DNA from 2 places in the Variovorax sp. RO1 genome. Region 1 is predicted to be linked to the other one. Evidence: predicted binding sites of a transcription regulator. Region 1 holds the regulator's gene; the other holds the start of a gene.
The links. Region 1 encodes sigma-54, which starts transcription at its own class of promoters, with help from an activator protein. Its sites were predicted from a motif close to TGGCANGNAANCTGCTTT; they were not measured.
Positions count from the first base shown of each region.

Region 2: CY658_RS28800 (ammonium transporter) is a predicted target of sigma-54. The motif match lies at 2,003-2,020, and genes of this name have one in related genera.

Region 1 is NZ_PKMT01000001.1:51,581-55,787, reverse strand. Features, by position in the region: gene CY658_RS00245 (phospholipase D family protein) at 1-999, opposite strand, end outside; gene rpoN (RNA polymerase factor sigma-54) at 1,010-2,602, opposite strand; gene lptB (LPS export ABC transporter ATP-binding protein) at 2,757-3,554, opposite strand; gene lptA (lipopolysaccharide transport periplasmic protein LptA) at 3,551-4,207, opposite strand, start outside.
Region 2 is NZ_PKMT01000008.1:109,575-113,781, reverse strand. Features, by position in the region: gene CY658_RS28810 (thiamine pyrophosphate-binding protein) at 1-395, shown strand, start outside; gene CY658_RS28805 (hypothetical protein) at 403-705, opposite strand; gene CY658_RS28800 (ammonium transporter) at 728-1,966, opposite strand; gene CY658_RS28795 (sulfite exporter TauE/SafE family protein) at 2,384-3,142, shown strand; gene CY658_RS28790 (tripartite tricarboxylate transporter permease) at 3,200-4,207, opposite strand, start outside.

The DNA.
Region 1 (4,207 bases):
CTGCTCGACCACGTTGTAGCGCACGCTGTCGACGTCGAGCAGCGGCACGCCGCCGTACGACGCGGTCTTGCCGATCACGCGGTCGGGCGAATCGGCGTACGCCTCGGCGGTGGTCCAGATCAGGCCGAGCTTGCCGGCGTCGAGGTCGTCGGCCACGGGGCTGTAGCCCAGCAGGTCGTTGGGCGCGGGCTTGGGCGGCGGCGGCGTGGTGTCGGGGCCGGTGGCGGCATCGAAGCGGCGCTGCAGCTCTTCGCGCGGCAGGTCGGTGCGCACGACCGAGCCGATCGGGCGCACGTGCGGGCTGTTCCAGTACTGGTCGAACAGCACGCCCAGGCGCGGGATCAATGCACCCGTGACGAAGGTGTCGAGATCGATGAAGTTCTGGCCCGAGGTGCGCCGGAAGTACTGGTTGCCGATGTTGCGCCCGCCCGCCACCGCCATCGCGCCGTCGGCGATGAAGAGCTTGTTGTGCATGCGGCGGTTGACGCGGCTGAAGTCGAACAGCGACGCGGTGAAGCGCCTGAGCAGGCTGCCGCGCCCGGCCGGAAACGGATTGAACAGGCGCAGCTCCACGTTCGGCGTGGCGGCCAGCCCCAGCAGGAGTTCGTCTTCGCCGGACGTGTACAGGTCGTCCATCAACAGGCGCACGCGCACGCCGCGCTGGGCCGCATCCCGCAGGGTGCGCAGCAGGTAGCGGCCGGTCTCGTCGTTCTCGATCTGGTAGTACTGCACGTCGAGCGTGCGCTGCGCGCGGCGCGCGAGCTGCAGGCGCGTGTCGAAGGCGAAGTCGCCGCCGGGCATCAGGCGAAAGCCGCTGAGGTCGGGGTCGGGCTGCGAGGCCAGCGCGATCTTGCCGAGCGCAGTGTCGGCCGAGACGGCGATGGCCTTGGTGGGTGCGCGCGGTGCTTCGTCGGGCAGCGTGGCGCAGCCGGTGAACAGCAACGCAGTTGCGATGACGACAACCCAATGCCCACAGCGCGACAGCAGGCGATGGGTCATCGTGAGCTTTCTACAGGGCCTTGCGCAGGTTGGCCGGCGCGATGCGCAGGGCTTCGCGGTACTTGGCCACGGTGCGGCGCGCGCACTCGATGCCCTGCTCCTTCAGCATCTCGGAAATCTGGCTGTCGGACAGCGGCTTCTTGATGCTCTCGGAACTCACGAACTGCTTGATGAGCGCGCGCACCGCAGTGCTCGACGCGTTGCCGCCGGTCTCGGTGCCTAGCGCCGAACCGAAGAAGTACTTGAGCTCGACGGTGCCGAAGGGCGTCGACATGTACTTGGCGGTGGTCACGCGCGAGATGGTCGATTCGTGCAGGCCCAGCTCGTCTGCAATCTCGCGCAGCACCAGCGGGCGCATCGCGAGTTCGCCGTGCACGAAGTAGCTCTTCTGCCGTTCGACGATGGCGTTGCTCACGCGCAGGATGGTGTCGAAGCGCTGCTGGATGTTCTTGATGAACCAGCGCGCCTCCTGCAGCCGCTGCGACAGCGCCTGGCTGCCCTCGCCCTTGTGCGCCTTGAGCGCGCCGGCGTAGATGTCGTGCACGCGCAGGCGCGGCATGACCTCGGGGTTCAGCATGACGCGGAACTTGATGTTGGTGCCGCGGCCCGTCTTGGTGACGATCACGTCGGGCACGACGATGTTGCGTTCGACGTCGACAAAACGGCGGCCCGGCTTGGGCTCCAGGCGCGCAATGATCTGCAGCGCCGAGCGCACCAGCTCTTCGTTCGTGCGCGTGAGCGTGGCCAGGCGCTTGAAGTCGCGCCGCGCGAGCAGCTCCATCGGCTGCTTGCAGATCGCGATGGCGGTCTTGCGCACGAGCGCTTCGGCCTCGGTCTCGTCTTCGTTCGCGAGCGCCTTCAGCTGGATGCTCAGGCATTCGCCGAGGTCGCGCGCGCCGACACCGACGGGCTCCAGGCTCTGCAGCAGGCCGAGCGCCACCTGGAAGTGGTGCACGAGGTCGTCGAACTGGTCGTTGTCGTCGCCTGCCAGGCCCGAGGCCAGCGCGGGCAGCGAGTCTTCGAGGTAGCCGTCGTCGTTGAGCGATTCGATCAGAAAGCGCAGCGCGGCGCAGTCGTTTTCGTTGAGCCGCAGGGTCAGCGCCTGGCGGTGCAGGAACGATTGCAGCGACTCCTGGCTGCGCGCGAGTTCGGTGGCGTCGGCACGCTCGTCGTCGCCGAGGTTGTTCTGGCGCGCGGGCGCATCGCTGCCCCACTCGCTGTCGTCGGGCGCCATCTCGACGGTACCGTCGCCTTCCCAGTCGGGCTCGCGCTCGGTGATCTCGGCGGCAGGGCCGTCGGATTCCGGTGTGGACGTGGTCGCTTCGCTGGAAGCGGTGGAGGCACTGGGGGCGGACGGCGCGAAATCGCCCTCGCCGGTGTCACCGCCATCGTCGCGTGGCACGGGCGTGTCGACAGCATCGAGCCCGAACTCTTCGCGCGCCGCTTCTTCCGCGGTGCGTTCGAGGAACGGGTTCTCGTCCAGCATCTGCTCCACCTCCTGGCTCAGTTCGAGCGTGGAGAGTTGGAGCAGGCGAATGGACTGCTGCAGCTGCGGCGTGAGCGCCAGATGCTGCGAGACGCGAAGGGACAGCCCTTGCTTCATGAAAAGATGGCTCCCCCCCAGGCTGCGCGCTTCGCGCTACGCCAACCCCCTACCGGGGGCGGGCCGACCGCTTCGGGCGGCCGTGCGCGGCGCCCCCCGCGAGGAAGTTCCGCGCGGACGGTGGCCACGTTGATCCTTGACCCTCGCCGCACGGTCACATCCGGAAGTGCTCGCCCAGGTACACCCTGCGTACCTCGGCGTTGTCGACGATCTCCGAGGGTGTGCCTTGTGCCAGCACGTGCCCGTCGCTGATGATGAACGCGTGATCGCAGATGCCCAGCGTTTCACGCACGTTGTGGTCGGTGATGAGCACGCCGATGCCGCGCTCTTTCAGGAAACTGATGATCCGCTGGATCTCGATCACCGCGATCGGGTCGATGCCGGCAAAGGGCTCGTCCAGCAGGATGAAGCGCGGCTGCGTGGCCAGCGCACGCGCGATTTCGACGCGGCGGCGCTCGCCGCCCGACAGTGCGAGCGCGGGCGAATCGCGCAGGTGGTCGACGCGCAGGTCGGACAGCAGGTCGGCCAGTCGCTCTTCGGTGGCCTGCTTCGACAACGGCACCATGCGGCCGTTGGCGTCGGGCTCGCGCTGCAGCTCGAGCACGGCACGCACGTTTTCCTCGACCGTGAGCTTGCGGAAGATCGACGCTTCCTGCGGCAGGTAGCTCAGGCCCATGCGCGCGCGGCGGTGAATGGGCATGTGGGCGATGGGCTCGCCGTCGATGGTGATCTCGCCGGCATCGGCACGCACCAGCCCCACGATCATGTAGAACGAGGTGGTCTTGCCCGCGCCGTTGGGGCCGAGCAGTCCGACGACTTCGCCCTTCTGCACATCGAGCGAGACGTCTTTGACGACCGTGCGGCTGCCGTAGCTCTTCTTGAGGCCGCGCGCCACGAGGCGGCTGCCGGGGACGCCGTCGGCGGTCGTCTGGGTTCCTGCGGTTTCGATCACTTGCGCCCTTCCCCTTCGGTGCTGCCGCCCAGCGTGGTGCTCGGGCGCAGCCCGGCGCCGGGCGCGGGGGTGGGTGCCGGAGCGGCGGGCTTCTTGCCGCCGGCTGCCGGTGCGGAGCCGCCCGCCGCCGGGGCCGCGGCGGCCTTCGGCGTGAGAATGGCCTTCACGCGGCCACCGCTGCCCCCCGAGACGCCGGCGTTCGGCGGCACGAGGGAGCCGTTGACGGTGTAGGTGTCGTTGCTCTGGTCGTAGACGATCAGCGCGCCGCTGCTCTCGTCGTTGGCCGTGGCGCCCACCAGCCGGCGCATGACGGCGCGGCGGATGAACTTGACGTTGTCGGCGCGGCTGTCGTACTCGATGACTTCCGACTCGCCCTCGATCCACTCGTCGCCGGCGTTGCGCTTCTGCTTGTAATAGGCCAGCTTGCCGGGCGCCGCCGTGACCACGCCGTACTGGTAGCCCTCGGCGTCCTGGCGCACGTCCAGCCGCGCACCGCGGATGATGATCGTGCCCTTCGTGACCAGCACATTGCCGGTGAACACGCTGGTCTGTTTCAGGTCGTCGTAGCGCATCGAGTCGGACTCGATGTTCATCGGCTTGGTGCGGTCGGCGGTTTCAGCCAGGGCGCCGGAGGCGGCTCCGGCCAGCAACAG
Region 2 (4,207 bases), on a different contig from region 1:
GCTTGTGGCCCGAGCGCGAGGTGGTCGTGTTCGCGGGCGACGGCGATTTCATGATGCATGGCCAGGAGTTCGCGACCGCCGTGCAGTACGGCCTGCCGATCCTCGTCGTGCTGCTCGACAACAGCATGTACGGCACGATCCGCATGCACCAGGAAAAGCACTACCCCGGCCGCATCAGCGCCACGCAGTTGAAGAACCCCGACTTCCGCGGCTATGCCGAGGTGTTCGGCGGCCACGGCGAGCGCGTGACCACGACGGAAGAATTCGGCCCCGCACTCGCGCGTGCGCGTGCGAGCGGCAAGCCGGCGATCCTGCATTGCCTGCTGGACCCCGAGGCGATCACGCCCGCGAGCACGTTGCAGTCGATCCGCAAGGCGGCGTTGGCCGCGAACTGAGGCGTCGTCAGCGCAGGCCGCCGACGTAGCGCGGCGGCGGCGTCGGCGGCAGGCCATCGGGCTGGCGCGCCGCCAGCCGCGCGGCGCGGGCCAGCGGTTCCATGGCCTGCTCGAGCCGCGTGGCGAGCTGGTCGAGTTCGTCGTCTTTCGTTTCGGCGGCGTGGATGCGCGTCATGCGCACGATCTCGGCGGCGTACTCGGCGTTGGTGGCCATCCATTCGGTGTCGGTCACGCGTCCGTGCTTGCGCCGCAGCGCCACGTGCAGGCGGGCGGCGAGGGCGATGCGTTCGCTTTCGGACATGGATGGCATGGCGGGGTCTCCGTCTTTTGGGTCAAGCTCCCAGGTGTTCCTTGTGTTGAGCAAGATCGAGGCCCACGAGTTCGCTCTCGGGGTCGACGCGCAATCCGACCAGCACATGCACGAGGAACAGGACGATGGCCGTGCCCGTCGCGCTGTAGATCGCCACGCTGCCGACGGCGATTGCCTGCGTCAGCACGTTGCCCGTCGCGCCTGAGATGCGCGGGTCGGCGAACACGCCCGTGAGCAGCGCGCCCACGATGCCGCCGATGCCGTGCACGCCGAACACGTCGAGCGAGTCGTCCGCACCGAGCAGGTGCTTCAGGCCCGTGGCGCCCCAGTAGCAGGCCAGCCCGGCGATGGCGCCGATGGCCAGCGCCGCCAGCGGCGTGACGAAGCCGGCCGCCGGCGTGATCGCCACCAGCCCGGCCACGAGGCCGGAGCACAGGCCCAGCAGCGAGGGGCTGCGGCGCACGATCCATTCGCCGATCATCCAGCTCAGGGCGCCGGCCGCCGCCGCGATGTGCGTCACCAGCATGGCCAGGCCGGCGCGCCCGTCGGCCGCCACCGCCGAGCCGGCATTGAAGCCGAACCAGCCCACCCACAGCAGGCCCGCGCCGGTCATGGTGAGCGCCAGGCTGTAGGGCTCGAAGGCCTCGCGCCCGTAGCCCCGGCGCGGGCCGAGCGCATAGGCGCACACCAGCCCCGCGATGCCCGCGTTGACGTGCACCACCGAGCCGCCCGCGAAGTCGAGCGCGCCCATCTGCGCGAGCCAGCCGCCCGGTTCCCACACCCAGTGCGCGACGGGCGCGTACACGAGCACGCTCCACAGCAGCGCGAACCACAGCAGCGCCGAGAAGCGCATGCGCTCGACAAAAGCGCCGAGCACCAGCGCGGTGGTGATGATCGCGAAGCTCAGCTGGAACATGGCGTAGACCGACTCCGGCACGTTCGGCGCCACATGGCTCACGGCCACCTGGCCGGCGTCTTTCAGGTACTCGAAGCCCGAGAAGCCGATGCGCGAGAGGTTGCCCAGCCAGGGCCAGCCGGGCGTGAAGGCCAGCGAGTAGCCGAGCGCGAACCAGGTCAGCGAGACCACCGCCGCGATCGCCACCACCCCGGCCATGGTGGCCAGCACGTTCTTGCGCCGGACCATGCCGGCATAGAAGAGCGCGATGCCGGGCAGCGTCATCAGCAGCACCAGCGCGGTCGAGGTCATCATCCAGGCGGTGTCGGCCGCGTTCAGGGAGGCTTGGGGTGCCAGCAGGGCCATGACCGTTTCTTCTTGGAGTGGTGGACAGGAGGCCTGTGTGCATGAGTCATGCCATCTTGTTAACTGGCTGAAACACTTTCGTTTCCCAACCGGGGGGGCGAAGTAAGTCGAAGCGGGTAATTCCTAATGCACTGGGGCGGTGCGCGCTTGCACAATCTGCGCACTCGCGACGGGCCCTGCTCGTACTGCCGAGGGTCCGAGGAGACAACTTCCGATCGATCAACAAGAACATTCTTCAAAGGCTCCGTACGAGATGCCTGTCTGATATTTGAAAAGCGCCGCTGGTCGGCGCTTTTTTTTGCCTGCTCGCCGCGCGATCGCAGGCGATTTCCTCCAAGCCAAACACGCCTTCTGGTCAACCGGTGTCGGCCACCACAGCTATCGTTTCGATAGCGATTCGGTGAGACAATCGCCCGCATGGAAATGCTGGTGGTCACGGGCGCCTCACTGCTCGCGGGTTTTATCGATGCGATCGTGGGCGGCGGCGGGTTGATCCTGGTGCCGGCCCTCTTTGCGGTGTTTCCGGGCGCGCCGCCCGCCACGCTGCTGGGCACCAACAAGAGCGCGTCGATCTGGGGCACCGCGGCCTCGGCAGCCCAGTTCAGCCAGCGCGTGCAGATGCGCTGGAGCGCCATGTGGCCGGCCGCGCTGCTGGGCTTCGGCGGCTCGATGGTCGGCGCCTGGACCGTCACGGTCTTTCCGGGCGACTTCCTGCGCCGGGCGCTGCCGGTCATCCTGCTGGGCGTGCTGATCTACACGCTGGCGCGCAAGGACATGGGCCGGCTGCACGCGCCGCGCTTCAGCGGCCGCGCCGAAACCCTGGCGGCCAGCACCATCGGCCTGACCATCGGTTTCTACGACGGCTTCTTCGGACCGGGCACGGGCAGCTTCCTGGTGTTCCTGTTCGTGCGCTGGATGGGCTACGACTTTCTCAACGCCTCGGCCTCGGCCAAGGTCATCAACACGCTGACCAACGCCGCCGCGCTGATCCTGCTGGCCGCCAAGGGCCACGTCTGGTGGCACTACGGGCTGGTGATGGCGGTGGCCAACGTGGCCGGCAGCCTGGTGGGCACGCGCGTGGCGCTGAAGCACGGCGCGGGCTTCGTGCGGATCGTGTTCATTGTGGTGGTGAGTGCACTCATCCTGAAGACGGCCTACGACGCGTTCCTGAAATGAAAAAGCCCCAGGCGTGAGGCCAGGGGCTTTTTCGGAACACCGAGGAACCGGCGTTGCTTAGTCCTCGACGAATGCCTCTTCGCGCTTCGCCTTGATCGCCGGCAGCAGCACGATGCACAGCAGCAGCGCCGCGGCCACCAGCAGCCCGGCCGACAGCGGCCGCGTGACGAACACGCTCCACGCGCCGCGCGACAGCAGCAGCGCGCGCCGCAGGTTCTCTTCCATCATCGGCCCGAGGATGAAGCCCAGCAGCAGCGGGGCCGGCTCGGTGCGCAGCTTCAGGAACAGGTAGCCGATGAAGCCGAAGATCGCCACCATCCACACGTCGAAGGTGTTGTTGTTGGTCGAGTACACGCCGATGGCGCAGAACAGCACGATGGCGGGGAACAGGAACTTGTAGGGCACCGTCAGCAGCTTGATCCACATGCCGATCAGCGGCAGGTTCAGGATGATCAGCATTGCGTTGCCGATCCACATCGAGGCGATCAGGCCCCAGAACAGCTCGGGGTTGCTGGTCATGACCTGCGGACCGGGCTGGATGTTGTGGATCGTCATCGCGCCCACCATCAGCGCCATCACGGCGTTGGGCGGAATGCCCAGCGTCAAGAGCGGAATGAAGGAGGTCTGCGCGCCGGCGTTGTTGGCCGACTCGGGCGAGGCCACGCCGCGGATGTTGCCCTTGCCGAAGGGCACTTCGCCCGGGCGCATCTTGATCTTCTTCTCCAGCGCATAGGCCGCGAAAGCCGCCAGCAGTGCACCGCCGCCGGGCAGGATGCCCAGGGCAGAGCCCAGTGCCGTGCCGCGCAGCACGGCGGGCGTCATGCGCTTGAAGTCGTCCTTGGTGGGCCACAGGCCCTTCACCTTGTGCGTGAACACCTCGCGCTCGTCGTCGGGCTGCGAGAGGTTGCCGATGATTTCGCCGTAGCCGAACACGCCCATGGCGATCACCACGAAGCCGATGCCGTCGGTGAGCTCGGGAATGTCGAAGCTGAAGCGCGCGACACCCGAATTCACGTCGGTGCCGACGATGCCCAGCAGCAGGCCCAGCACGATCATCGCCACCGC